DNA from 4 places in the Ochrobactrum sp. Marseille-Q0166 genome. Region 3 is predicted to be linked to each of the others. Evidence: riboswitches for the same ligand, from Rfam matches in the RefSeq annotation. Region 3 holds a riboswitch; each other region holds the start of a gene.

Region 1 (7,303 bases), on a different contig from region 3:
GTGCGCGGCGAAGCGCGTGGACGCTATTACCAGCAGTTAAAGCCGCAACTGATGGCGGCTGTGATGGAATCCTTCGGCATTGTCAGCGAAGGAGCCGATCTGGTGCTGATTGAAGGAGCGGGGTCGCCCGCGGAAATCAACCTGCGCGCCGGCGATATTGCCAATATGGGCTTTGCCACGCGTGCAAATGTGCCGGTGGTCTTAGTAGGTGATATTGATCGTGGTGGAGTGATTGCGTCGCTGGTCGGCACGCACACCATTTTGCACGAAGAAGATCGCGCCATGGTGCGCGGTTTTCTGATCAACAAGTTTCGTGGTGATGTTTCGCTGTTTGATGATGGTCTGGAAGCGATTTCTCGCTTTACGGGCTGGCGTTCCTTTGGGGTCGTCCCATGGCTGAAAGCCGTATCGCGACTTCCTGCAGAAGATTCGGTTGTTCTAGAACGAGCGACGCGCGGAGATGCCAAAGCGTTGAAAGTGGCGGTTCCCATGTTGCCACGTATTTCGAATTTCGACGATCTCGATCCGCTGAAAGCAGAAAGCCAAGTTGAGGTCGTCATGGTTCCACCCGGGCAGCCATTGCCGCATGATGCTGGGCTTGTAGTTTTGCCGGGAACAAAATCGACGATTGCCGATCTGATTGCATTTCGCGAAAACGGCTGGGAGCGCGATTTGCAGCTTCATGTGCGGCGCGGCGGGCATGTACTTGGTATTTGTGGCGGGTTCCAAATGCTTGGCAATCGGATAAGTGATCCTGATGGCATTGAGGGGCAGGTGCGCGACATTGAAGGGTTGAGACTGCTTGACGTTGAAACGGTCATGGAACCGGAGAAAGTCGTGCGGAATGTTGTGGCTAGCTCAGAGCTTCATAATGCCTCGCTTGATGGCTATGAGATTCATATTGGGCGCACCAGTGGCCCGGATGCTTGCCGCGCCTTTTCGCTGATCGGCGATCACTATGACGGCGCTGTTTCAGTGAATGGCCGTATTACGGGGACTTATCTGCACGGCGTTTTTGCGTCAGATGAATTCCGGCGGCATTTTCTGGCAAGCCTTGGAGTGAGCAGTTCTGGTGAAAACTATCGTGCTAGTATTGAGGCGGCGCTTGATGAACTCGCTGAAGGTTTGGAAAACTGTCTGGATATTGATGGTTTGTTCGCCCTTGTTTAACGGCAGTTTTCAATTTCTTTCATTTTTATAATATTTTTAAAATTACTTACAATAAATTGCTATGTAATTTTTATTATTTTATAATTTAAGTATAGATGCCTATTTTTTTCCTAATTAAAGACAACTTTTGAACTATATTTTTTAGTCAATTCACCGCGGATTTTATTATTTATATTTCCATAGGTGTTTTATGCGTATTGCGGCATCGCCTGGCCCTGGTTTCGAATATTACTCCCTTCGTTGGGAGCGAAATTTTTTATATCTGTTCATTGTTGCCAGTGGCTTTTTTATTCTTTTCCCGCAAGTTGATCTCGCGGTATCGCGGCATCTCTTTGCGTCCGGTGTGTTTCCTGCATCTCAACACCCTTACTGGATCGCTCTGAGGGAATTTCATCGGCTCAGCGTATGGTATATTCTTGGGTTGTTGGTGGTGCTTTTGATGCTTTATATGCTTTGGCACCAGCCTCTAGTTCGTATAGCGCCGCACAAGCTTCTTTTTATCACACTGACCTTCGCGCTGGGGCCGGGGTTACTCGTTCAGACTGTTAACCTTATCATCGGTCGGGCGAGGCCGAGAAATCTGATCGAATTTGGTGGTCTGATGGATTTTACGCCAGCATGGCAACTCGCAGGCATGTGTCGGCATAGTTGTTCGTTTCCCTCTGGAGAGGCCGCGTCGGCTGCGGCAATGCTTCCATTGTTGATCCTTTTGCCAGCCCGCTATCGCGCAGGTGTGGCGGCAGTATTTGTGCCGTTACTGGTGCTTATCTCGTTCAATCGGGTTTTTATGGGCGCTCATTTTCTATCCGACATTGTCATTGCATGGACATTGATTCTCGGCGTGATGCTTTGGCTGTGGCCGAGAATTTTGCGTAATGCTGATACGATTGATCAATGGGTGAGAAATAAGGGCGCAGGGCTGCGCCGGCGGCTTTACGCCAAGGCTGATTGACGCCGCATTGGCGAAAGCCTAGTGTCGATTTACACAACAGGTTTTCCCGGGACGAATCCCGGCGATACAAAAAGGGAATGCGACGGACGGACCCAATCCGGGCGTCTTTATCGCAGCCGACCCCGCGACTGTAGAGCGGAGAGGGATGATGCAAGCCGGTTAACCGGCAGCCACTGGAAGCGGAAAGTTTCTGGGAAGGCGGCTTCAAACCCTACGACCCGTGAGCCAGGAGACCTGCCTGTTGCGTGAAGGACATTTTGTCCGCACCCGATGGGAGGTTTTTCCCTGCTGCCTGCACGGAGGTTGTCATGGCTGCGCGTACCCAAAATTCTATTCCCAACACATTAGCTCTGCCACTCGCAACGCGTCTTGGCACCGCTGTCGTTTCGCTGCTCCTTGGTGCGTTTCTGATTTACGGCGTTGGTCTCGCCCATTCCGATACGCTGCACGATTCAGCGCACGACACGCGCCATTCATATGGGTTTCCCTGCCACTAAGCCGTTTGGCTTTTAGAAACAGGAAATGAGCGTCGCTTGATGGTGGACGGCCATCGGAGCGAAATTGCTGTTGAGGGAATGAAATGTTGATCCGATATTTGTTGGCTACGCTTGCTGCGGGCCTTTTGGCAGGGCTTCTGGTCACGCCTGCTATGTATTTAAAAACTGTTCCGCTGATCATTCAGGCGGAAACTTATGAAGACGCTGGTGGTGGTCATAGCCATGGTGATGCCGAAGTGGCTGCACCGCACGATCATGCCGCGGCGGAAGCCAGTGAAAGTGAAGAAGAGGCCGGGGCAGAACTGCCGTTTGGTCGTTTCGGCAATACATTGCTTGCCAATCTCGTAGCCGGTGCAGGGTTTGCTCTTCTTTTGGGTGGCGTTGCGCTTTTTCTCGGCCGGCGAATTACGCCGCAGAACGGTATTCTCTGGGGTATGGCCGGTTTCTTTGCAGTCGCTTTCCTGCCAGCTCTGGGGCTTTCGCCGGAGCTGCCTGCAATGCCTGCCGCCGATCTTGCGCAACGTCAGCTTTGGTGGCTTTCGACCGTGGTGTTGAGCGGTGTCGGCATTTATCTGATGGTTTTGCGTGGTGAGATCGTTTCCAAAATTCTCGGACTTGTGCTCATTATTGCACCGCATCTTTATGGTGCGCCGCATCCTGAAGACATTACATCGCCAATCCCGTCGCTGCTTGCTTCGCAATATGCTGTCGCATCGCTTGCAACAAATCTGTTCATGTGGGCCTTGATCGGTCTTGCGCTGGGCTGGTTCATTCAGGCTTATGCAAAGTCGGAAATCGAAGGCTGATAAGCATGGCTCCGCCCCGAAATGAAAATGCAAAAATCACGTTCGTTCTTGGCGGAGCCCGTTCTGGTAAATCGTCTTATGCAGAAAAACTGGTTGAAGGCACATCGAAAGATCTAGGACTTCAACCAGTCTATCTCGCTACAGGGCGCGCATTCGACGAGGAAATGGAAAGTCGTATTTCCATTCACCGCGACCGTCGTGGCGGCGAATGGCAGACGGTGGAAGAACCACTCGACCTTGTTGGGGCGCTTGAAAAACACGCAGGTAGTGACCGTTTTGTGCTGGTCGATTGCCTGACGCTATGGATCACCAATCTGATGATGGCAGAGCAGAATATCGCTGCTGAAACTGAGACACTGGTAACAGCATTGCCTAGGCTTTCAGGTCCGGTTGTATTCGTTTCCAACGAAGTTGGGCTAGGCATTGTGCCGGAAAACCGGATGGCGCGGGATTTTCGCGATCATGCCGGTTTTTTGCATCAGGCGGTCGCATCAGTAGCGGATGAAGTTTATTTCATGGCGGCAGGTCTGCCGCTCAAAATGAAGGGATAATTCGATGCAGGGACAAAAGATTCCAGCAACTGTAATCACCGGCTTCTTAGGTTCCGGAAAGACAACGATGATCCGCAATCTGCTGGAAAACGCCAATGGCAAGCGCATCGCACTCATCATCAATGAGTTTGGCGATCTGGGCGTCGATGGTGGAATTCTGAAAGGCTGTGGTATTGAAAGCTGCCGTGAGGAAGACGTGATCGAACTCAACAATGGTTGCATCTGTTGCACTGTTGCTGATGATTTCATTCCGACCATGACCAAACTTCTCGACCGCGCAGACCGCCCAGATCATATCGTTATCGAAACCTCCGGTCTGGCGCTGCCACAGCCGCTGGTCGCAGCTTTCAACTGGCCTGAAATCAAGACGCAGGTAACAGTCGATGGCGTTGTGACGGTTATCGATGCCGCTGCCGTTGCTGAAGGTCGTTTTGCGGATGATCACGATAAGGTGGATGCGCAGCGCGCGGCGGACGATTCCCTTGATCATGAAAGCCCTTTAGAGGAACTTTTTGAGGATCAGATTCATGCGGCTGACCTTATCGTTTTGAACAAGGCCGATCTGGTTGATCCGTCGAAACTCGACAGCGTGAAGGCCGATGTGGCTGAGCGCTCAACACGACGCGTCAACATGGTGCCCGCAAGCTTCGGCAAGCTTGGTGCGGATGTTCTGCTCGGTCTTGGTGTAGGTACGGAAGACGATATTGCCAATCGCAAGTCGCATCATGAAATCCATCATGCTGATGGCCATGAGCATGATCACGATGAGTTCGAAAGCTTTGTTGTTGAAGCCGGATCGGTTGCTGATCCTAAGGCATTTACCGAGAAGCTCAAGGCTGTGATTGCGGAGCACGATGTACTGCGCCTCAAGGGTTTTGTGGATGTGCCGGGAAAGCCGATGCGTCTGGTGGTGCAGGCTGTTGGTCCACGTATTGAGCATTATTTCGACCGCCCGTGGGGCAAGGATGAAGTGCGCAATACGCGTCTTGTCGTTATTGGTCTTCATGAGATCGATGAACAGGCAATCACCAAAGCCGTGAAAGACGCCGTTTCGTAATGCACTTATTGCTTGCCCAGAAAGGAACGATAAGCGACGGCAATGAGGCCGTCGATCTCGGCCAGACGCCGGGTGATATAGTGTTCCTTTCCGCTGCCGATACGGAGCTGGCCAGTCTCTCACAGGCCTATAAGCTTGTGGAAGAAGGACCAAGTCTCCGGCTCGCTAATTTTCTGAGCCTTACACATCCTATGTCGGTTGACGCTTATATTGAGCGTACGGCACAGCATGCGAAGCTTATTGTGGTGAGGATTATCGGTGGCGAGACCTATTGGCCTTATGGGCTTGAGGCGCTTCATGCCTGTGCAGTTTCGCACGGCATAAAGATTGCTGTGCTTCCGGGTGATGATAAGCCCGATTATGGACTTGAACGCTTTTCGACCGTTTCTGCTCAGGAGCGAGACGCATTGTGGCAATATCTGATCGAGGGCGGGGCTGCCAATACGTCCCGCTTTCTCGATTATTGTTGTGCACTAATTGATGAAAGCGATAAGCCGGAAGAGGCGGCACCGCTTCTGAAAGCTGGGCTGTGGTGGCCGAATATGGCGACGCCAGCTCTCGATCTGATTCGCCAAAAATGGCAGGACGCTGATGCGCCTGTTGCAACAATCATTTTTTATCGTGCGCTGGTGCAAAGTGGGCAGACACAGCCGGTTGAAGCACTCGTTAATGCATTGCTGGCCAAAGGCTTGAATCCGCTTCCGATCTTTGTTTCCAGCCTCAAGGATCGGCTTTCAGCAGCGGTTGTCGATGGCGTGTTTGAAGATTGCCAGCCTGATATTGTGCTCAATGCGACCGGCTTTGCGATTTCGTCGCCGGGTGCGGAGCGCAAGCCGACCGTGCTGGATAAGCGCGGCAATATGGTTTTGCAGGTGATCTTTTCCGGTACGCCAAAAGCCACATGGCAGGCATCGCAGCAAGGGTTGCTGGCACGCGATCTTGCAATGAATGTGGCGCTGCCGGAAGTGGATGGTCGTGTACTGTCGCGTGCAGTGTCGTTTAAATCGGCAAAGCAATTCGATAGCGCTGTTGAAGCCAATATCGTCACCCATGAACCGGATGCCGGTCGTGTGGATTTTGTTGCTGAACTGGCGGCAAACTGGGTGCGTCTTAAGCGCAAAGCGCGGCAAGAACGCCGCGTGGCTCTGATCCTTGCCAATTATCCCAACCGAGACGGCAGGCTGGGTAATGGCGTTGGGCTCGATACGCCAGCCGGAACGGTGGAAGTGCTGCGGGCCATGGCGGGTGAGGGGTATAGGGTTGGTGATGTGCCGGCCAATAGCGACGCTTTCATGCAGCTTTTGATGGCTGGCCCAACCAATGCCGCTCGTGATGGACGTGTGATCCGCGAGGTCATTTCTCTCCATCAATACAAGGCCTTCTTTGCAAAGCTTCCGAAAGCGATTCAGGAGGAAATTGAAACCCGCTGGGGAGATCCCGAGAACGACCCGTTTTTTCATAAGAAGCTTGAGGGTTTTGCGCTGCCGCTGATGCGCTTTGGCGAAACAATTGCCGGTATTCAGCCAGCGCGCGGTTATAATATAGATCCGAAAGAAACCTATCACTCGCCCGATCTGGTGCCGCCGCATGGCTATATCGCGTTTTATGCTTATCTGCGTGACGTAGCGAAGATCGATGTCATTGTGCATATGGGCAAACACGGCAATCTGGAATGGCTACCCGGTAAAGCCTTGGCGCTGTCGGAAAATTGCTATCCAGAAGCGGTCTTTGGACCCACGCCGCATGTATATCCGTTTATCGTGAATGATCCGGGTGAAGGTACGCAGGCGAAGCGTCGTGCGGGTGCTGTAATCATCGATCATCTCACACCGCCATTAACGCGCGCCGAAAGCTATGGTCCGCTCAAGGATCTGGAAGCACTGGTCGATGAATATTACGAGGCATCGGGCGTCGATCCGCGTCGCTTGTTGCGACTTAAGGCACAGATACTTGATCTCGTGCGTGATATTGGTCTCGACCGCGATGCAGGCATTCACGACCATGACGATGAAGACATGGCGTTGCAAAAGCTCGACGCTTATCTCTGTGATCTCAAGGAAATGCAGATCCGAGACGGGCTGCATATTTTTGGCCTCGCGCCGAGAGGCCGTTTGCTCACCGACTTGCTGGTCGCACTTGCCCGCGTGCCGCGCGGCATTCCTGTTGCGCTGGGTGGGTTGCCGGGCGAGCAAAGCCTGCAACGTGCCATTGCCATGGATGCGGGACTTGGTGAAGAATTTGATCCACTCGATTGTTCGATGGCTGATCCG
Region 2 (7,303 bases), 200 kb from region 3:
CATTGGGCTTGCTGCCTCATCACTAAGGTATGACGATAGGCCGGGGAAAGTTAGTGCTGCGGTTGGTGGCGGTGCTTGGGGCGGCCAGGGCGCTTTTGCGCTTGGGCTTGGCTACACAGCTGAAAGCCAGCGTGTGCGGCTCAATGTTTCTGCAGCCAGTTCCGGTGGGCGTTGGGGTGTAGGTGCAGGCGCAAGCTTTACATTTAACTAAGGAGCAGAAGCTAATGCATAAAAGAGCTGGTACTCTTCTCATGTTCTTAGTTACTTTTCCGGCTCTTTTATTCTTATGTAGTAGTTCGTTCGCGAATAAGGCAACACAAAGTCGGGTTGATCACTCGTACAAAATTAAACCTTCCGGCATCCAGATTCCTTCTGGTATTAACCCTGGAGAGTATCGACGCGTAATAGAGCCCTTTCCCAACTGGACATTGATTTGCGACGAGAATCTAAAGAGTAGAGTGCGCGTATGTAATATTACTCAGAATATCGTCGATGAGGCAGGTAGCGACGTGTTCAGCTGGTCATTGGCGACAATGCAAAATGGCCAGCCAACGTTGATCTTAAGAGTTCCACCCGTATTGAATATAGGTGATGCTATAAACTTGCGGCTTGATGATCATGGGTCAGTAGTTGCAGCCAAAGTTGATGGATGCAACAAAGATGTGTGTGTTGCGTATCAAAGCGTTGGCCCGAGATTACGAGCAGCTATAAAAAAAGGTGCGTTTGTCGACGTAATTTACGCAAACCGCTCAGCTATGGAAATTGTAGCGTTTAATACATCTCTCAAAGGTCTATCAGCTGCGCTGGCTGGGGTTCATTAATTCCAAGCCATTTGCCGTGATATGATTAAAAAGCCTCCCGGTGATTTTCCGGGAGACTTCTTGGTCAGATTACTGCGACTTTTGATCTTTAACGAAGGTACGATCAATCTCGCCCTTGAAAAAATCGCGGCCATAAATAAGCAGGCAAAGCACAACACCTGTGGCAAAAGCCCAGCCAGCGCCACGCGTTGCAAGAACGGCACCGGTAACACCGGCAATGCCAAGATCACGCTGTGAACGGGCTTCCATTACGCCAATCCGAACCGAAACATAACCCTGAATGAGCAGTGTCAGGGTAAGTGCAACACCTAGGATCGGCTGCACAAGTGTCACGATTGGCATCAGGAACAGGCCGGTATTCGTACCCCAGCGGAACGAGCCTGCACCGCCAAAAATCGAGTGCATCGACTTTTTGCCTTTAGAGAAGCGTTCGCAGATGACCACCTGCATTGCAGCCCAGACGGGTCCGCACATCGTGACATCGGGCCCAAGCACTGACATACCAGTATTACGCATACCGAAAACGAGGTGCGCGCGGTTAGCATTATAGTCGATCTTTTCATCCGGGCGATGAAGCTGTGCTTCGCCGAGGATCGACTTGGTTTTCAGCACGTCACCGAAGAGGACGATATAGGTCGCGAGAACTGTTGGCAGCGCGGTCAGAAACATTGAGAGCGGTGGTAAACCAAGACCGAAAATTGTGTATTCCCGCCACAAAGTTTTGAAGTCAGGCGACGAAATCGTCCATTGGAATTCCGGCCATTTGGCTTCGCCAAACAGCGGAGCAATCACGACCGCAAGCAGAATGCACGGCAGAATGCCAAGCTTGCCGATCAGTCCGAAAATTCCACCATTGCGCGACAGGCGTGCAAACTGCGGCGAGAACATCAGATAGAAGCAAAGACCGATAGAAATTGCGATGGTGAACGGGAAGATATCGAAGTTGCCACCGATCTTGAAGACGGAAATGACCGCCGCAAAGCCCGCGCCGATGATGATGCCGGATTTGATCGCCTGCGGAATGGCCGCAATAACGCGATTGGCTATGCCAGTTGCACCAATCAATATGGATAAAAGCCCCAGCGTCATCTGGAAGGAAACGAGTGCGTGAACGCGTTCGGGTCCTTCCGGGAACGTTGCGCAATAGGCCATGATGAGCGGAACAGCCGGTGTGATCCAGCCCGGGACAACAGGGTCACCAAGCAGGTGGTGGGTGAGGTAGAACAGACCATTGAGAACGACCACGGCCAAAGCCACTTCAAATGGCATGCCCAACAGTTCCGCCATCAGAGGAATGGCTGCGAGATCGACCGCGCACATCAGCAGGCCCTGACAATAGTCAGGCCATTCGAATTTGTAGTGAATAAAAGGCAGACGAATTTTGAACGGTCCGGCAGGCCAATATGGCTGCTCCTGACCGTCGATGCGTTCAGTGCTCAAGATGTTACTCCGAAAGGACAAAACAAACCTCCGGAAGGGTGGCGGCTTGGGCCAGTCCTTCCGGGAACTGTTTTTAAATTGTCATTGATGGATCAGAATGCTTCGCGATAAAGCGCCAGTGCGTCAGCTTCCGTAACATCAACAGGGTTATTACCCAGAAGACGTGTCTGAAGCATCGCATCGCGGGCAAGCGTTTCGAGGCTTTCTTCGGTGACGTCAACGTCGCGCAGGCGGCGTGGTGCGCCAGAGCGGTTCATCAGGTCTTCCATATAATCAACGAAAGCTGCTGACCGTTGTTCTGTTGTGCCTTCTGCTTTGCCAAGCAGCAGGTCTGCAAGCTCTGCATAAAGTTCCGCAGCGCCGGCCATGTTGAAACGCAGAACCGGCCCGAGCATCAGGGCGTTGGAGAGACCATGTGGTACATGATAGTGGCCACCGAGCGGATAGGCCAATGCGTGAACGGCACCAACCGGCGCGTTCGAGAAGGCCTGGCCGGCATAGTTTGCGCCAAGCAGCATCGCTTCGCGGGCGTGGCGGTCTTTGCCGTTTTCGCAAGCTGCAACCAGATTGGCGGACAAGAGCTTCAGCGCTTCACGCGCGAAAGCGTCGGAAAGCGGATTTTTCTTGATGCGGCTGGTATAGGCTTCGATGGCGTGAACCATAGCATCAATGCCGGTGGCTGCTGTGTGAAGCGCTGGCAGACCGCAGGTCAGCTCTGCATCCAGAATGACGAAATCTGCGTAAAGCTGGCGGGAAACAACACCCATCTTGGTGGTTTCGCCGGTGGTCAGAATCGTGATGTTGGTCACTTCCGATCCGGTGCCAGCGGTGGTGGGGATCTGGATCAGCGGCAGGCGCGTGCCCTGTACTTTGCCAATGCCATAAAGCTCTGAGAGTTGCTGCTCGGAGATGATAAGCACCGCAGCAAGCTTGGCAATATCCATCGAGGAACCGCCGCCGAGGCCCAATACGATGTCGCAACCGGCTGCTTTGGCCTGATCGACGCATTCAAACAGAACCGATTCCGGCGGATCGGCGACAACAGAATCAAAAATGCTGACGCCAAATCCTGCTTTTTCAAGTGAAGCAAGTGCTTCATTGAGAACACCTGCCTTGTGCAGGCCCTTGTCTGTTACGATGAGAATTTTTCGTTCAGAGAAACGTTCGCCCAGAATTTCGCCGAGACGCTTTGCAGCCCCCCACTCGACAAGCATTGAGCCGACCGTGTCGAACGAAAATGGCTTGATAGCTACAGTCATCATTTCCACCCTTATTCATATTTACCCAGAGCCGAGGTCTCTCATTCCTCGCCGGCATCGAGACACTGGGTTTAAAGCGGTCTGGCTTTCGCGTAGAGGAAAGCCAGACCGGCAGTTTCCCGATGCTGCCGGTGCATCGGTCGTCCGAAGAGATGCTTGGGAGGATCTCTTCCTAATTGTTCAATATGCTGAACAACGTTCAGGATTTTCCAGATCGATACAGGATATGAAGCCTCGCTGTCAAATTATCCCTTCGGCGGACATCGACGATTTTAATCGGTTCAACTGTTTGATCTGTTGAATTTTGGAGCAAGTCATTGATCTTGTTGACGAGATTTTTCGGGCGGCGTTTAAGGTGAAATTTTATTCCTGAATGTTGCTGTGTGCTCAATTTGCTTAAAAATGAAGAGCCACACTATATAGAGCCACACTATATATTGTGTGAAAGCACAATTGATGGATTTCCTAACGCTGCGAATCCCGCCAACAGAATGCATCTGGTGAGCGGTTCTCTGCTTGCCTGTGGACAGATCAGGTAAATATCCCTGCTATTCACAGGTCAGTCCTAAGAAAGCCAACATTAAAAAATTTTGAAGCATCTATCCATTGAAGATTTTTTAACTTCAGATACCATATCTTGTGTTCAAGGTTCTTACGATTCGTGAGAATTGAAAGCGAAGATGGGAATACGGTGCGCTATGTCCATGGTGGATATTGTTAAGCCGTAGCTGCCCCCGCAACTGTAAGCGGCGAGTTCAAATCCAGATGTCACTGGCCTATGCCGGGAAGACGGGTGCGAACGCAGAGCCGTGAGCCAGGAGACCTGCCTTGAACGTGAACGTCAACGGGCGGGGTGTCCGGTTGGTGCGTAATGGAATTCCGGCAGAATTGTTCTGCCATTTCTTTTGCCGCCCCGAATATCCCCTCAAAAGCTTCGGGGTGAAAAGCGTGTCGATTAGTAATTCAAAATTGGCCAGTTCTGGCCCGCCCTTTACGGGCTGTACAGAATGTTCGCTTGGAGCATAAGTCCTGTCGGAGTGAAACGATGGTCGATAAAATTATGCTTAAAGTAAAGGAGTTTAGAGCGTGGATCTGATTCAATCAGATCGAAACGCGCTCTAGAGCGAGTTGCCTTTTAGTTGTCGTCTCTTGTCACGCGCATTTCGCAATGCGTGAGCGTTTTTGCGTCTTATCCCAGTTCGCAGCCCATCCCAACCCATCCCCAGTGAGGAAAAAATGAACGTCACCGTCTATAGCAAGCCAGCCTGCGTCCAGTGCACAGCAACCACCCGCGCACTCGACCGCCAGGGCATTGAATATGATGTTATCGACATTTCCGCCGATGCCGATGCTTACGATCTTGTTCAGGGTCTCGGTTATCGTCAGGTTCCGGTTGTTGTTGCCGGTGAATCCCATTGGGCAGGATTCCGTCCAGATATGATCAGCTCGCTCACATAAGCCCCAACTGCTGCCGGGGTTTGTTATGGGTCAGATCGTCTATTTTTCCAGTCGCTCGGAAAACACGCATCGCTTTGTGATGCGTCTGGGGATGCGCTCAAAGCGCATTCCGCTGGAAAGCTACGAAGACAATACTGGCCTGTTGCAGGTCAACGAGCCTTTTGTGCTTGTGACCCCAACCTATGGCGGCGGGGGTGCAAAAGGCGCTGTTCCCAAGCCGGTCATTCGCTTTCTCAATGATGCGAATAATCGGTCCTTCATTCGCGGCGTGATTGCTGCAGGAAACAGTAATTTCGGTGAGGCCTTCGGCCTCGCAGGCAACATCATTTCTGCCAAATGTCAGGTTCCCTATCTTTATCGCTTCGAGCTTCTGGGAACCGACGAAGACATTGGCAATGTTAAAGACGGGATGGAACGATTTTGGACACGGCAGACACAACCTTGACCCGTGAGCGCGAGACACTGGCTGCTTCCGAAAAGCAGGATCACTCCGGCGCCGCGTCGTCAGCGAAGTCGCAGAAGCTGACAGAAACGTCGCTCGATTATCATGCATTGAATGCAATGCTGAACCTTTATGACGACGAAGGCAAGATTCAGCTGCATCGCGACCGTCAGGCGGCACAGCAATATTTCCTGCAACACGTCAACCAGAATACGGTGTTCTTCCACAATCTGCGTGAGAAGCTCGATTATCTGGTCGATGAAGGCTATTACGAACAGGAAGTGCTGGATCAATATTCCTTCAATTTCGTGCGCGATCTTTTCGATCATGCCTATGACAAGAAATTCCGCTTTCCGACCTTCCTCGGCGCGTTCAAATATTACACCAGCTATACGCTGAAAACCTTCGACGGTAAGCGCTATCTCGAGCGCTACGAAGACCGCGTCTGCATGGTTGCGCTTGCGCTTGCGCGTGGCAATGAACAGCACGCACGCGAAATGGTCGATGAAATCATTGCGGGCCGGTATCAACCGGCAACGCCGACCTTTCTCAACGCAGGCAAAAAGCAGCGCGGGGAACTTGTCTCATGTTTCCTGTTGCGCGTTGAAGACAATATGGAATCGATTGGTCGCTCCATCAATTCTGCCTTGCAGCTTTCAAAGCGCGGTGGTGGTGTGGCACTCAGCCTCACTAATATTCGTGAATCCGGCGCGCCGATCAAACAGATCCAGAACCAGTCGTCGGGTATCATTCCGGTGATGAAGCTGCTTGAGGATTCGTTCTCCTACGCCAACCAGCTTGGTGCGCGTCAGGGTGCGGGTGCGGTTTATCTGCACGCTCATCACCCTGATATCATGCGCTTCCTCGATACCAAGCGCGAAAATGCAGATGAAAAAATCCGCATCAAGACGCTGTCGCTTGGCGTTGTGATCCCTGACATCACATTCGAACTCGCCAGAAATGATGAGGATATGTACCTCTTCTCGCCGTATGACGTTGAACGCGTTTATGGCGTGCCGATGACCGAGATTTCGATCACCGAAAAATACCGCGAAATGGTTGATGATGGCCGTATCCGCAAGAAGAAGATCAACGCGCGCGACTTCTTTCAGGTACTGGCGGAAATCCAGTTTGAATCCGGCTATCCTTACATCATGTTTGAAGACACGGTGAACCGTGCCAATCCGATCGATGGCCGCATTACCATGAGCAATCTCTGCTCGGAAATCCTTCAGGTGAGCGAAGCCAGCATTTTCAATGATGATTTGTCTTATAAATATCTTGGCAAGGATATTTCCTGTAACCTCGGTTCGCTCAATATTGCGGCAGCCATGGATAGCCCGGATTTTGGCAAGACCATCGAAACTTCGATCCGTGCCCTGACGGCCGTTGCAGACATGAGCCATATCGGCTCGGTTCCTTCGGTTGCGCGCGGTAATGATGAAAGCCATGCGATCGGCCTCGGTCAGATGAATCTGCACGGCTATCTCGCTCGCGAGCGCATTTTCTATGGTTCGGAAGAAGGCGTCGATTTCACCAATATGTATTTCTACACGGTGGCCTACCACGCGGTTCGTGCTTCCAATCGTATCGCGATTGAACAGGGGACTTCGTTTAAGGGCTTTGAAAAGTCGAAATACGCGACCGGTGAATATTTCGACAAATATACCGATAAGGTCTGGGAACCTGCGACGGAGAAAGTTCGCGAGATTTTTGAGAACGCCGGTATTGCGATCCCGACGCAGGAAGATTGGCAGGAACTGAAAAAATCCGTGATGGAAGGCGGCCTTTATAATCAGAACCTTCAGGCCGTGCCGCCGACTGGCTCGATTTCCTACATCAACCATTCGACCTCTTCGATCCATCCGATTGTTTCCAAGATC
Region 3 (7,303 bases):
TCTTTGAGTGGGCGGCCATTGCCGGTAGCGTTGCTGGACTTCACAGCTTTGGGTGTACGAAGCAGCATCAGCACCGGGATTGCCAAGAGTGCTAGAACGGCTTGGCTCAGGAAGCTTCCCGCATAGGGAGTCGCGGCGAACGCGTCGCGGGTCCATATGACAAGTTGGGGGCCGATGATTGCGGCGATCAGACCGCCAATCATAACATAGGAGATGGCGCGTGCCTTGAGCGTACCTGTTGCTGCATCGGTAGCCGCGAAGCGATAGCTTTGAACATAGGAAGCATAGAAACCAGCAATGAAGGTGCCGAGACAGAATATGACGAAGGACGCAACAAAAATACCCAGTGCTGCAATCAGTCCGGCGACTATGCCGAGAGTGGCGCCCAGCAGATAGCCATTGCGACGCCCGATACTGCGCATGACAAAAGCTGCAGGCAGGGTGCCCGCCGCAAGGCCCAGATTAAACAGACTGACCGGCAGTGTGACCAGCGCCGGATCGGAGGAAAGCTGCTGGCCAACCAGACCGCCGAGTGAAATGATGATGGGCGGGCTTGACGCACCCAGTGCCTGTGCTGCGGTCAACACAAGGATATTACGTCTGGCGAGTGTCTGATCGGGCATATTTTTTCTTCAGCTTTGGGCCGATGATTGGGTTGGTGGCCTGAAATGAGAGTAAAGGACCGCCATCACCTCTCTGGCTGCATCGCTTTCGATGCGATACCAGATCGTTTGTCCATCACGCCGCCCGGCAATAATGCCATCGCGACGCAGCAGGGCCAGATGCTGCGAAACGGTGGAGTCACGCAGGCCAAGCATTTCGGCAAGCTGCCCCACCGACCTCTCACCACAAGTCAGCCGACACAGAATCATAAGCCGGTGATTGTTGGCGATTGCCTTGAGAAAATCACTTGCCTTGTCGGCGGAATGGGACGTCAGTCCTGCGTCGATTGGGTCAGTATCCTTCATATCTTCATATATACGAAAATATGAATATTTTGTCAATATCGTACGATATGGTCATCATCCTCGCTGAAAGGGCTTCTGATTATCGCCGTCATATTGTAGCTTACACGCCGTGATTTTACCGACCTGATCCTGGAGCCGTCGTGCGAATAGCTGTGTTGAGTGTCGTTTTCGGTTTTCTGTTTTCAGGCCTCGCCCATGCAGAAGACGACTGGAAAGCCGTTGAAATTATAAAGCCATACGCGATAACCGGTCGAACCGGTCCACAGCTCTATGAATCCATCGGTGAGCGTGGCCCGAAGGCCGGAAAGTCCCGTGTGATTGCGCACACCACCTTTGTGCTGACCTGGGATCGCAAATTCGACAATTCCAACAATGGCTGCACGATTGTCTCGGCAAAGCCAAAACTGAAGATCACCTATACGCTGCCGAAGCCCTCACAGAAGCTTTCCTCCCCAGTAAAAGAAAACTGGGAACGCTTTTATGATGGCATCTATAAGCATGAACTTGTGCACGGTGAAACAGCCAAGGACATGACGCGCGAGATTGTCCGCACAACGGTTGGGCTTTCCATCCCCAACGATCCGAAATGCCAGAAAATGCGCCGCGAACTGATTAACCGTATCAATGCGCTGGTCGCCGTTCAGCGTCAGCAGGGCCGTGACTTCGACCGTGTTGAAATGGGGTCGGGCGGCAATGTTGAACAGCTTATTCTGGCGCTTGTGAACGGAGGGTAGCCTACGCCGGACTTCCGGCGCAGGCTTGCATTACTAAGCTCGTTCAGCGCGAAGCGCTTTCGCTGCTGTCACCATGTTGATGAGGGCAGGGCGAACCTCATCCCATTTGCGGGTTTTGAGGCCGCAATCGGGATTGACCCATAGTTGCGCATCAGAAAGCTGCCTGCGGGCAAGCTGCAGGAGATCGGCCATCTCATCGACATTCGGAACGCGCGGCGAATGGATGTCGTAAACGCCTGGCCCGATTTCGTTGGGATATTTGAAGGTCTTGAAGGCCTCGAGCAGTTCCATGCGTGAGCGCGAGGTTTCAATCGAAATCACATCGGCATCCATATTGGCAATTGCCGCGATGATGTCGTTGAATTCCGAATAACACATGTGGGTGTGGATCTGCGTTTGATCGGCAACGCCGGTGGAGCAGAGGCGAAAACATTCGACGGCCCAGTCAAGATAATGCGCCCAGTCGGAACGGCGCAGCGGCAGACCTTCTCGCAGTGCCGCCTCATCAATCTGGATCATGGCGGCGCCTGCAACTTCAAGATCGTGTACCTCGTCACGAATGGCGAGCGCAATCTGACGGCAGCTTGCCGAGCGCGGGATGTCGTCGCGGACGAATGACCAGTTGAGGATCGTGACCGGCCCCGTCAACATGCCCTTGACCGGCTTGTCGGTCAGCGATTGTGCATATTTCCACCATGCCACCGTCATCGGTTCCGGACGCGAAACATCGCCGAAAATGATGGGCGGACGGACATAGCGTGAGCCATAGCTTTGCACCCATGCGTGCTTGGTGAAAGCAAAGCCCGCAAGCTGCTCGCCGAAATATTGCACCATGTCGTTGCGTTCAAACTCGCCATGAACGAGCACATCGAGACCAATTTCTTCCTGCCAGCGGATAGCGACTTCGGTCTCCCGCTGAATAAAACCTTCATATTGCGCGTTGCTGATCTCGCCCTTGATGTGTGCCGCGCGGGCTTTGCGCACTTCCGGCGTCTGCGGAAAAGAGCCGATTGTGGTGGTTGGGAAGGCGGGAAGGTCAAGCTTTGCATTTTGCAATTTCTGACGTTTTGCAAAAGCACTCTGGCGGCTTTTCTGCGCCTCGGTGATATTCGCAATCCGCTGTTTAACGGCTGCATTATGCACGCGGGGTGATCGGGCTCTGCTGCCGAGCGCGTCGCTGGCTGCTTTGAGTTCAGAAAGAACAGTGCTTTTGCCGGATGCCAGTGCGCGTCCGACGATGGAAAGCTCGTCGATCTTCTGCGCTGCGAATGCGAGCCAGCTTTTCAGCTCTTCATCAAGGGTTGTTTCAAGCTCCAGATCAATCGGCACATGCAGGAGCGAACAGGACGGTGCGATTTCGATTTTCTCCAACCCGCGCTTGTCGATGACAGGCTGAATACGATCGGTGATCGTGCTGAGATCGGCACGCCAGATATTGCGACCGTCGATGACGCCGAGCGAAAGCACCTGATCTTTGCGTGCTTTGTTTTCAACTTCCGCAAGCTGTTCTGCCCCGCGCACAAGATCGACATGCAAGCCCGCCACCGGTAGCGCAAGTGCGGTCTCAAGATTGTTGCCGAGTTCTCCAAAATAACTGGCAATCAGGATTTTGACCGGGCTTGCGGCGCTCAAACGCTGATAGGCGAGTTCAAACGCAGCACGTTCATTGGGAATGAGATCCAGAACCAGCGATGGCTCGTCAATTTGCACCCAGTCTGCTCCGGCTGCCGCCAGTTCCTCCAGCAGTGTTTCGTAAACAGGCAGCAGTTTCGGCAGCAGCGCTATCGGATTGAAACCCGCTGCGGTCGATTTTGCCAGCTTAAGAAAGGTCACCGGCCCGAGAATGACCGGACGCGTGTGGATACCCAGCGCTTTTGCCTCAAGAAAATGCTCCACCGGCTTCCGTGACGAAAGTGCGAAGCTCTGATCATCGGTCAGTTCTGGCACCATGTAATGATAGTTGGTATCAAACCATTTGGTCATTTCCAGCGCGGTCACGCCTTCTTGCGGATGGGTGCAGCCGCAATCACCATGTGCTTGGCCTTCACGACCGCGCGCCATGGCGAAATAGGTTTGAAGCGTTACATCGCCGCCTGACCAGCCATAGCGCGCAGGGATCGCCCCCACCATCACGGCAGTATCGAGCACATGGTCGTAAAGCGAGAAATCGTTGGACGGAATTTTTGTAATACCGCGGTCGCGCTGTTCGGTCCAGTTGGCGGCGCGTAGGGCCCTTGCATTTGCGAGAAGTTCCGCTTCGGAAGATTTCCCGGACCAGAAGGCTTCAAGAGCGAATTTCAGTTCGCGATGACGCCCAATGCGCGGCACGCCCAATGTGGCGGTGGAAAGTGTTGTTCGTGACATATCTATAGACCCCGATATAGGCGGCGGGGTTGGAGACGCAAAAGAGCATAGGCTGAACGCCCGCTTTGCGACATTCCGGGACACCCCGCCCGTTGACGTTATCTGTCATGGCAGGTCTCCTGGCTCGCGGGTCAGCGCCTTGGAGCGCATCTTTATCCGAAGACCTTTTACAGTTTTCGGGATGCGCTCTGATCCGCCTTCCCGGAACTTTCATTCCAGTGGCATGATGGATCAGGGCTCGCCGCTTACAGTTGCGGGGGCAGCACCGGTATTGTTTTTAGCGCACCGGTTTCCCTCTTAGCTTCCGTCGAGAGTCTGACGAAAGAACCATAACGCAATTCAGTCTGAATGAAGCATCATCAATTGTCAATGTGGCATAAAGAAATGTTTATATCTTTATAATAGCTGGAGATGGCTAGTTCCATCCTTTGAAAATGATAAGCTCGAAGAAAAGCGCAATAGCAATTGATAAAAGATCAATTTAATTAAATATTACAATAAAGAGGTGCGACATAATGTTTGTAAGTGCCTGAAATTTCAATTGATGTAGTCCCGCTCAAAGACTCATGATATCGGTGCAGCTATTGAAAGCGTTTTATGTTTGGGTGTTGTTATTAGCCGTTTGATATCGCGATAAAAAAGTTTAATGCAGCCCAATTTTCATAACTGATTTTTGGGATATGCGCCTTGAGAGGGCTAGGTATATTCGTATGAGTTTTAGGTCGCCTTGGCAAAAACTGGCATTATTGCCGCGCTTTGGTAAGCAGATAATCTTGCTCGTGAGCGATTGTTTGTTGCTATTACTCAGCGCTTATCTGGCCTTTGTTATGCGCTTGGGTTTTGTGTTTATACCAACGCCAACCCAAATTTTTCTGATCGCCATAGCGCCGGTATTGGCTGTTCCTGTTTTTATTCGATTTGGTCTCTATCGTGCGATCATTCGTTATTTGGCTGAACGTGCGATCTGGCCAATCTTTCAGGCCACGGCAATTGCAGCACTTTTCTGGGTGGCGCTGGTTTTTCTTATGGAATCTTATGGCGGAGCTGGTTTGCCTCGTTCGGTTCCGCTTTTATATTGGTTGTTGAGTACCGTCCTTATTTCTGCAAGCAGGTTTGGCGCGAAATGGCTTTTGCGCAGCGCCGAGATGGCGAAAGCATATTCCAGTACCGCACTGATTATCGGAGTTGGTGAACCTGGGAGACAACTTGCGGCCGCTTTGAGAAGCCACAGCGATACGCAGGTCATAGGCTTTATCGATCCCGCGGGCGAACTCAACGGAATGGATATCGTTGGTTTACGGGTGTATGGCATTGACAATATTCCGGCGCTGATTGAAAATTTTGGGGTTAAGCAAGTCGTTATATCCGAACCGGGCCTTGATCAGAAACAACGGCAAACCTTGGCTCGTCTTCTTGGGCGACTTCCGGTCAGTACACGTATTCTTCCGCCTATTGCCGATTTAACGGCAGGAAAATATCTCGTCAGTGCGCTTCGCAATATAGAGATCGATGACCTTCTTGGGCGCTCTCCGGTTCCACCTGACGTCGATCTGCTGCGTGAAGTGGTAGAAGGCCGAAGTATCATGATTACTGGTGCAGGAGGCTCTATCGGAAGTCATTTGTGCCAAACGATTGCGCAATGGAATCCTGCTTGTATCGTTCTCTTTGAGTGCAGTGAATTTGCACTTTATCAGATAGAGCGCCAGTTACGCCAAGTTGCAAGTTGCCCTGTCATTCCTGTTCTTGGGTCCGTGACGGATCGAAAGTGCGTTGAAAAAGCTATTCGCGCGCACAATGTAGACACGGTCTATCATTGCGCAGCTTACAAGCACGTTCCGCTCGTTGAACAGAACCCATTGGTCGGTATCCATAATAATGTTTTTGGCACCGTGAATGTTGCGGCTGCATCTTTGGCGACGAATGTGAAGCGTATGGTTCTGATCTCGTCAGATAAAGCTGTGCGGCCAACCAATGTGATGGGAGCTACAAAACGCTGGGCAGAGCTGATTGTTTATTACCACGGTTTGCTGGCTGAAACTGCCGGTCAGTCAAAGCTTTTCTACTCAGTTCGATTTGGAAATGTTTTAGGTTCGAATGGTTCTGTAGTTCCTCTTTTCCGTGAGCAAATTGCTCAGGGAGGGCCGGTAACATTAACGCATGAAGATATGACGCGATATTTTATGTCGATCAAGGAAGCTGCGGAACTTATCGTGCAGTCGGGCGGAATTGCGCAAACTGGTGATACCGTGCTTCTTGAAATGGGTGAACCCGTTAAGGTTCGGGATCTGGCTGAAAATATGATTATGCTCGCCGGGTTAACTGTCCGCAACCCGGAAACTCCAGACGGTGATATCGCGATCGAAGTGACGGGTGTTCGTGCAGGCGAGAAAATGTTTGAAGAGCTCTTCTATGATCCTTCTCATGCACAAAGCACGCGCCATCCCAAAATAATGCGGGCGCCTAAAGGCAATAAGGGCGATGTGGATGTTCCGGCGAGCTTAGATGCATTGCGATCAGCTATGGCGACTGAAGATGTAAGTGCTGTACGCAAAATTTTATTTAGTGTCATAGCTTCCTAAAATGACCACGAAAATCTAACAAAAGTAATAATACTAACACGAATGCTACAAGCAGAAATATCATTTGTGAGAGCATATGATTAAACTCTAGGATTGCCGTAGCGCATGCAATCAAAATTAAATTCATGACTGCTACATGCCCCACGATTTTGGTTACGCTCCATCCAGATCGTTTGGCAAGCTGGTAGGCGTGTTTAGAATGTGCTTTGAGAATGTTTTCACCATGCGCTGCACGTAAAACCATCGTCGTTACCGTGTCTAAAATATAATATAGCGGCAGAATAAGCGCGACAGAGATATGGGTTCCTTTTGCCAGCAGAAGAAGCGCGGTACCTGTTATCAAGCCGAGCGGGAAGCTGCCGGAGTCTCCCAGAAAAATATTGGCAGGAGGGCGGTTAAAGATTGCGAAGCCGCAAAGAGCGCCTGCGATAATTGCTCCTAGTGTACCGCTGTCCAGGCCACTGAGCTGAAATATGGTCAGTAATGCTAATCCTGCCATCGGGATGCCGATCCCGACGCATGTCATCCAGTCCAGACCATCCATGAAATTGGTTATATTGATAGCAGCAACAAGTGTAATGACCATAAAAGTAATTTCCAACCAATGTGGAAAAATCTCTGCCAGAAGCCGAAAGTCCGGGCCTAATCCGTAGATGAC
Region 4 (7,303 bases), 1.1 Mb from region 3:
ATGCAGAAGCAACCGTCAACGCGACGGCCAGGAAAAATCGTTTGCACATCGTCATACCAATCATGTTTATGCGGATTGTTTTAACTCAAGTTTGGGCTGGCCAGGTGCCCGATAACGAATATGGCAGCCATCAACGCCATGATATTCAACATCGACCTCGACACGGAAAACGTTACGGATACATTCGGCCCGCAGTACTTCACGTGGCGTCCCAAGCGCGACAAGCCGCCCCTGGTTCATGACTGCTATTCGGTCACAAAACATGGCCGCGTGATTGAGATCATGCAGTGCAGCCACAACGGTCAGTTTCTGGCGTCGGACCAGATCGAGAAGCCCGATCTGATGGCCGATATCAAGATGGTTTGTAGGTTCATCCAGCAACAGGATTTGCGGCTCCTGTGCGAGCGCACGTGCGATATGCACACGCTGGCGTTCACCGCCTGAAAGCGTGTGCCAGTAACGCTCAGCCAAATGTGTCATATCGACATTGGCCAGCGCGTGATCAACGATTGCATCATCCGTGGAAGACCACGGCGACAGTGCACCGAGATAAGGTGTTCGTCCCAACTCCACAGCCTGCCTCGCGGTAATGCGATCAGTCGTGGCTGCCTGTTGCTCAACCAGTGCCAGCTTGCGGGCAATCTCGCGGCGATTGAGTTTCTGGATCGGTGTCCCACAAAGCTTTACTTCGCCCGAATGGCACCGACGTACACCGGACAAGAGTGAAAGAAAGCTGGTTTTGCCTGAGCCGTTCGGTCCAATAATGCCAAGAAACTCACCTTCTTTGACGCCAAGCGATACGTCGCGAAGGATGTCCACTCCGCCCGCCGACCAGCCCACACTCTGGGTTGAAAGCATCATGACTGCGCCCTCCTTTGTCCAAGCAGAAATGCAAAGGCGGGAGCGCCGAACAAAGCGGTAATAACGCCGATTGGCAGAACCTGTCCGGGAATGATGGTACGCGAAAGAATATCGGCAATGATCATGAAAATCGCCCCGATGAGAGCTGACGCAGGTAACAACCGCCCGTGACGAACACCAACGACCATGCGAGCAGCATGCGGAATGACCAGACCGATAAAGCCGATGGAACCGACAATTGAAACCATGGCTGCCGTCATCATCGCACTGACGCCAATTAGCACAGCATAGACGCGACGCACTGGAATACCCAGCGATGCAGCTGATTCCGACCCAAAGGTGAAAGCATCAAGTGCACGCGCGTGCCACAAGCAAATCGCAAGCCCGATGAGGCAGGCAGGTAAGGCCAAGGTTACATCGCTCCATCGGACACCAGAAAGATTGCCCAAAAGCCAGAACATTATACCGCGCGCCTGTTCCGCATTCGCCGATTTCGTTACGATGAAGGAGGTCATCGCATTGAATAGTTGGGAGCCCGCAATACCAGCAAGAATTATCGAACTGTTGCCCCTACCCGCCCTTACAGCGAGCAAAGCGATAAGCGAGAAAGCGATAATCGCGCCAAAGAAAGCACCCACTGACATTGAAAGCATACCAGCGCCAACACCAAGGATAGCAACACCGACCGCCCCCGTTGAGGCCCCAGCGGAAATGCCGAGAATGTAGGGGTCAGCCAGCGAGTTGCGCAGCAGCGACTGCAGAACAACCCCGGAAATAGCGAGTGCGGCTCCGCAGCAAGCGGCGACCACGGCACGGCTGAGACGATAGCTCCATACAATGCCTTCATCGATGGGAGCTATCGGGTAGCCAGCATGCCAGACGCGGTTGGCGATTGTTTTCGCCACCACATCGAGAGGAATGGACGTCTCGCCAATGGCAGCGCCCAGCCACAGCGCTCCAAGTAGCAGGATAAGCGCCAGAACAGCAAAAAATGTTCTGGAACGACTGCCTCTTGATACTAAAATCCCGGCTGTGGCCGTGCGTATTGTCACTTGTTGAGACCCGAAGCTGCAATGGCGTCCGCCAGCGTTTCAATGCCTTCGATAGTGCGGATGGTCGGGTTCATCGCCTGCGCATCCATATCGAAGACGTAGCCCTCCTTGACGGCTGGCATCAAGCTTGCAACCGGATCCGTCTTCAGGAATTCACGCTTCACCGCCACATCATCCGCAGGGAAACGACGACGATCCATTGCACCCGCAATGATCATTGTCGGATTTGCCTTGGCGATGGTTTCCCAGCCAACGGTCGGCCATTCTTCTTCACTGTCGATGATATTGTTGATCCCAAGCGTTTTCAGGATGTAGGCCGGAGCACCATTCTTGCCTGCAACATAAGGATCAATGTCAAGCTCTGCACTGGAGAACCAGACAACAGCAGAAAGTTTGCCATCGCCCGATGCGATCTTCTTGCGTGCTGCTTCTTCACGCGCTTTCAGATCAGCCACGACCTGAGCACCACGGTCTTGTACGTTGAAAATCTGCGCCAGTTCTTCAATTTCCTGATAGACCTGATCCATCGTGAAAGCGTCATGACGCACGCCATCCCCCCCATCCGAATTGTCTTTTCCAATGCAATCGGCTGGTGACGTGTAAACGGGAACGCCCAGTTCTTCGAACTGTTCGGCTTTTGCTACAACACCTTCCGGTCCAATCTGCCATTGGAACTGATTGGCAACGAGGTCCGGTTTTTCGGCCAGAATGCTCTCGAAGCTCGGATCATTATCGGCAAGGCGCTTTACCTTGGCATTGGCTTCTTCATAACCTTTAAGAACCGGTCCGACCCACAAAGCAGTGCCGACCATCTTGTCGCCAAGTCCCAGAAGATACAAAATCTCTGCACTGCTCTGACCAACTGCCACAGCGCGCTCTGGAGCATGCTTGAAAGTCACGTCCCGTGCACAGTTCTTGAGCGTCAGCGGATACTGCGTTTCTGCTGCCTGAGCGGAAAAGCCGGTTGCAATAAGGGTGGCCGCGCCTACGAGTGCGCCAAACGGCATCTTGCCGATAAACTTCATTTTAATCCCCGAAATGATGTGAGAAAGCCGTATCAAACAGCGGAAGCGATCCGGCGCGTGAAGAAGACGGACATATCCGGGGATATGAATGACGAGGAAAAGCGACGTCTTGCGACGCTAAAAGCTGTCATAACCAACTCCTGCTCCGGGCATCCCCGCCCGTGACAATGGACAACGTTAGACGGCAGGTCTCCTGGCTCACGAATATCCGCCGTCCACCTGCCTTCCCGAGCTTTTTGAATAGGCTCAGTGGCATGACGCTTGATGCGTCACGAGGATGAACGGCAATCCGCTTACAGTTGCGGGGGCAGCCACGGTCTCGGTCCCTTTTGGGTCGTCCTCACCGTGTTCCCTATTAATCCCCTTCACTCTCGGTCGGGGAACCGTCGCAACCCTATTACGTGTTGAACCTGAGGCGGTCAAGCGACAGGAACACCTAAATCCATTATAAAAAATTGGTTAGACTTTAAGCTAATACTTCGGATCTTAAACAGTCCGGCGCTGGCATATTGTAAATCCCTGCTGTAGTCTTCAAATCGGGAAGCTCTGCTTGGGAAGCAGAGTTTTTTTGAGGAGAGCTGTCCAAAAGACAGCAGAAAAATGCACGCTAAGTGCATTAATGGAGGATTTATGCGTAAATGGATTCTGGCCATTTCGTCGGTGGCAGCGCTTGCAATGACGGGTGCAACCTGGGCGGCGGACTATAAGGTATTGGCTCCAGCGGCACCGGGCGGCGGCTGGGATCAGACAGCGCGCACCATGCAGAACGTACTCCAGGACGAAAAGATTTCCGGCAGTGTTCAGGTCATTAACGTTCCGGGCGCTGGCGGCACAATCGGTCTGGCACAGTTCGTCAACCAGAACAAAGGCGACCCAAGCCAGCTTATCGTTGGTGGTTATGTCATGGTCGGCGCGATTTTGACCAACAATTCACCGGTCAATCTTGACGCGATTACGCCAATTGCCCGTCTCACCGGTGAATATGAAGCCATCGTTGTACCGGCATCGTCCGACATTCAGAACCTCGGCGATCTTGTCGCCAAGCTCAAGACTGATCCAGGCTCCGTTTCCTGGGGCGGTGGCTCGGCAGGCGGTACGGATCACATCACTGCTGGCCTTTTTGCCAAGGCCGCAGGTGTTGACCCAACGAAAGTCAATTATATCGCCTTTTCAGGTGGTGGCGAAGCACTTGCTGCTATTCTCGGCAATCAGGTGACAGTTGGCATTTCCGGTTATGGCGAGTTCGACCCGCAAATCAAGGCTGGTACGCTCCGCGTGATCGGAATTTCCAGTGATGAACGCGTGGAGGGCATTGATGCTCCAACCTTCAAGGAAGGGGGCGTCGACGTTTCAATCCAGAACTGGCGCATGGTTGGTGCTGCACCGGCAATCACTGCTGAACAGGAAGCTGCAATCAACGCAGACATCGAAAAGATGGTGAAATCGGAATCCTGGCAGAAGGCTCTCAAGGATAAGGGCTGGGCCGACACCTATCTTGCGGGCGATGCTTTCAAAGAGCAGCTCAAGAAAGATGTTGCTTCCACTGAAACGATCCTCAAGGAAATCGGTCTCGTCAAATGACAGGATCTGAACAGCATGGAGAGCGCCGTTCCGCTGGAACGGCGCCTGACTACGCCGCTCTTGTCATAGCCTTTATCCTTGCTGCCGTTGCCATTGCAATTGCATGGTCCACCGCCTATGGCAACAATGTGCTGTCCTACTCACCCGTAGGGCCTAAAACCGTGCCTTATATTATTGCGGCCGGGCTGTTCATGTTGTCAATTTGGACAGTCGTCAGCGCTTTGAAGGGCGAGTTTCCCGAACGCGAGCATCAGGAAATTGCGCCCATGGCGTGGATTGTCGGTGGTCTGGTCGTTCAGATGCTGACCATGAAAACCATGGGATTTTCAATCGCAACGGGCTTGCTTTTTGCAGCAACGGCGCGCGGATTCGGCTATCGCAAATTCTGGATAAGCGTGCCTGTCGGTATCGTCTTTGCATTCATCATCTGGTTCATTTTTGCGCGCGGCCTGCAGCTTTCGCTGCCTTCGGGCTGGCTTGAACAATTCGTTTAAGGCGAAAGATCATGGATACAGTCAATCTCCTCGCGAGTGGTCTTCTGGTAGCACTTGAACCGGCGAACCTCATTTATGCGCTAATTGGCGTAACACTTGGTACGGCTGTTGGCGTGCTACCGGGCATCGGCCCAGCACTTACAGTGGCGTTGCTCCTGCCCGTCACCTATAAACTCGACCCTGCCGGATCTCTGATCATGTTTGCCGGTATTTATTATGGCGGCATGTATGGTGGATCGACAACCTCGATCCTCTTAAATACGCCCGGAGAAAGCGCTTCCATCGTCACGGCATTGGAGGGCAATAAAATGGCCCGAGCGGGACGCGGCGGACCAGCCCTAGCAACGGCCGCAATCGGCTCGTTTATCGCTGGTCTGATTGCCACGCTTGCTCTCGCATTCGTCGCTCCTTGGGTGGTGAAATTCGCTCTCTCCTTCGGTCCTTCGGAATATTTCGCGCTGATGCTGCTCGCTTTCATGACCGTCTCGGCGGCTTTTGGCGATTCAACGCTGCGCGGTCTCACTTCGCTTTTCATCGGGTTGACGCTTGGTCTTATCGGCATCGATCAGCTGACCGGACAAGCGCGTCTCGTCATGGGCACACCGAACCTGCTTGATGGGATCAATGTTACCACTCTTGCGGTAGCGCTGTTTGCTATCGGTGAGACCTTGGCGGTGGTTTCGAAGAAGCTTAGTCCCGACGACGAAGTGATCGCCGTCAAAGGCTCGGTCTGGATGACCAAGAATGACTGGAAGCGCTCGTGGATGCCATGGCTGCGCGGAACGGCAATTGGCTTCCCGATTGGGGCCATGCCAGCGGGCGGTGCGGACGTTTCAAGCTTCCTGTCTTATTCGGCAGAACGCCAGTTCTCCAAACATCCGGAAGAGTTTGGGAAAGGCGCGATTGAAGGCGTTGCAGGGCCAGAAGCCGCCAACAACGCATCGGCTGCGGGTACACTCGTACCACTGCTGACACTTGGCCTTCCAACCACCGCAACAGCTGCAATCATGCTGGCTGGTTTTCAACAATTCGGCTTGCAGCCGGGACCATTGCTTTTTGTCACCAACGCACCTCTCGTTTGGGGGCTCGTCGCAAGTCTTTTAGTCGCCAATCTGATGCTGTTGGTGCTGAACCTGCCGCTGATTGGCCTGTGGGTAAAGATGCTCACCATACCGCGCCACTGGCTTTATGCTGGCATTCTGGTCTTCGCGACCCTTGGCACTATCGGTGCCAACGCATCGACATCGATCCTATTCGGTATTCCTGTATCGTTTGAACTGGGTCTGCTTCTGGCTTTCGGTTTGCTTGGCTATGTGCTCCGCCGCTTCTCATACCCGATCGCGCCGGTTGTTGTGGGCCTGATCCTCGGACCCATGGCAGAGAAAAGTCTGCGTCAAGCATTGCAGATAAGTCAGGGTAACCCGATGACACTCATAAATTCATGGGTATCGATAACATTGATCGCACTGGCAATTGCTGCTGTGATTATACCCATGATTATGCGGCGGCGTGGCAAAGGCGATTTGCTCAAGCAAATGGCGACTGACGAAGACTAGAGCATTTTCTGTTTTAATTGAGTCATTGGAGGTGCTCTATCCCTTTGTTTTTAAGTGCATCTTGTTCCGAAAAATGCTCGGCACTTTTCTCGATGCACTCCAAAAGCAAAAAGCCCCGGAAAACCAGGGCTTTACTTCAATAAAAAACTGTAAACTTAGTCGAGGATCTTGCGGAACTGAGCCACGTCAATGCCGAGCGTCTCAAGGTCTTTTGCCATTGGCTGATGGCCAACACGCAGAGCACCTGACGCACAAACAGCACTACCAAATTGCGCAAAAGCACGACCGAAACGATTATTAAAGCGGGCAAACATTTTCATCTCCATCGCGGACATCTTATTGGTCCGCCCGCTTGAGATGGTGTTTCACAACTTCTATTTGAAGTGATGCCTTTGCATAAGAGCCATGCAGAAACTGCAAATACCGATATTTTTCACGATTGATTGGGATCAATGAAGCTTCCGTTTTCAGCTGCCAATCTGCGATCAACAAAGGAAGGAGAACACCATGTCCAACACCCCCCATACGCTCGGTGAAGAGTTTCCCGGACAGCTCGAAGCCATTCACGCGCTGAAAGCAGCAGACCCGCGTTTCGCTCGCATTCTGGAAGAATATGACTCGGTCAATGATCGTATTCATCGCGCTGAAACCAAGATCGCACCTGTCAGCCAGGACGAAGAGACCAATCTGCGCAAACAGCGCCTGGCCCTGAAAGATACGATTGAAAAAGCATT

The links. Region 3 has a riboswitch for cobalamin ahead of metE (5-methyltetrahydropteroyltriglutamate--homocysteine S-methyltransferase). Riboswitches for the same ligand answer to the same signal wherever they lie in the genome.
Region 1: it holds a riboswitch for cobalamin, as region 3 does, so the genes downstream of both, H5024_RS06140 (CbtB domain-containing protein) here and metE (5-methyltetrahydropteroyltriglutamate--homocysteine S-methyltransferase) in region 3, are expected to answer to the same signal.
Region 2: it holds a riboswitch for cobalamin, as region 3 does, so the genes downstream of both, nrdH (glutaredoxin-like protein NrdH) here and metE (5-methyltetrahydropteroyltriglutamate--homocysteine S-methyltransferase) in region 3, are expected to answer to the same signal.
Region 4: it holds a riboswitch for cobalamin, as region 3 does, so the genes downstream of both, H5024_RS18095 (ABC transporter substrate-binding protein) here and metE (5-methyltetrahydropteroyltriglutamate--homocysteine S-methyltransferase) in region 3, are expected to answer to the same signal.

The regions. Positions count from the first base shown of each region.
Region 1 covers NZ_JACJUO010000001.1:1,298,026-1,305,328, forward strand. The annotation lists gene H5024_RS06130 (cobyric acid synthase) at 1-1,170, shown strand, start outside; gene H5024_RS06135 (phosphatase PAP2 family protein) at 1,361-2,122, shown strand; cobalamin riboswitch at 2,144-2,379, shown strand; gene H5024_RS06140 (CbtB domain-containing protein) at 2,431-2,619, shown strand; gene H5024_RS06145 (CbtA family protein) at 2,703-3,425, shown strand; gene cobU (bifunctional adenosylcobinamide kinase/adenosylcobinamide-phosphate guanylyltransferase) at 3,431-3,976, shown strand; gene cobW (cobalamin biosynthesis protein CobW) at 3,981-5,033, shown strand; gene cobN (cobaltochelatase subunit CobN) at 5,033-7,303, shown strand, end outside.
Region 2 covers NZ_JACJUO010000002.1:175,895-183,197, reverse strand. The annotation lists gene H5024_RS12025 (YadA-like family protein) at 1-211, shown strand, start outside; gene H5024_RS12020 (invasion associated locus B family protein) at 225-821, shown strand; gene H5024_RS12015 (hypothetical protein) at 891-2,261, opposite strand; gene H5024_RS12010 (iron-containing alcohol dehydrogenase) at 2,354-3,523, opposite strand; cobalamin riboswitch at 4,150-4,366, shown strand; gene nrdH (glutaredoxin-like protein NrdH) at 4,757-4,978, shown strand; gene nrdI (class Ib ribonucleoside-diphosphate reductase assembly flavoprotein NrdI) at 5,004-5,423, shown strand; gene nrdE (class 1b ribonucleoside-diphosphate reductase subunit alpha) at 5,501-7,303, shown strand, end outside.
Region 3 covers NZ_JACJUO010000002.1:376,668-383,970, reverse strand. The annotation lists gene H5024_RS12915 (MFS transporter) at 1-623, opposite strand, end outside; gene H5024_RS12910 (metalloregulator ArsR/SmtB family transcription factor) at 633-968, opposite strand; gene H5024_RS12905 (DUF922 domain-containing Zn-dependent protease) at 1,115-1,702, shown strand; gene metE (5-methyltetrahydropteroyltriglutamate--homocysteine S-methyltransferase) at 1,736-4,066, opposite strand; cobalamin riboswitch at 4,158-4,413, opposite strand; gene H5024_RS12895 (nucleoside-diphosphate sugar epimerase/dehydratase) at 4,777-6,645, shown strand; gene H5024_RS12890 (glycosyltransferase family 4 protein) at 6,632-7,303, opposite strand, start outside.
Region 4 covers NZ_JACJUO010000002.1:1,464,529-1,471,831, forward strand. The annotation lists gene H5024_RS18080 (pseudoazurin) at 1-55, opposite strand, end outside; gene H5024_RS18085 (ABC transporter ATP-binding protein) at 67-861, opposite strand; gene H5024_RS18090 (iron ABC transporter permease) at 858-1,886, opposite strand; gene H5024_RS18095 (ABC transporter substrate-binding protein) at 1,910-2,920, opposite strand; cobalamin riboswitch at 3,104-3,341, opposite strand; gene H5024_RS18100 (tripartite tricarboxylate transporter substrate binding protein) at 3,569-4,519, shown strand; gene H5024_RS18105 (tripartite tricarboxylate transporter TctB family protein) at 4,516-5,013, shown strand; gene H5024_RS18110 (tripartite tricarboxylate transporter permease) at 5,025-6,569, shown strand; gene H5024_RS18115 (hypothetical protein) at 6,725-6,883, opposite strand; gene H5024_RS18120 (YdcH family protein) at 7,077-7,303, shown strand, end outside.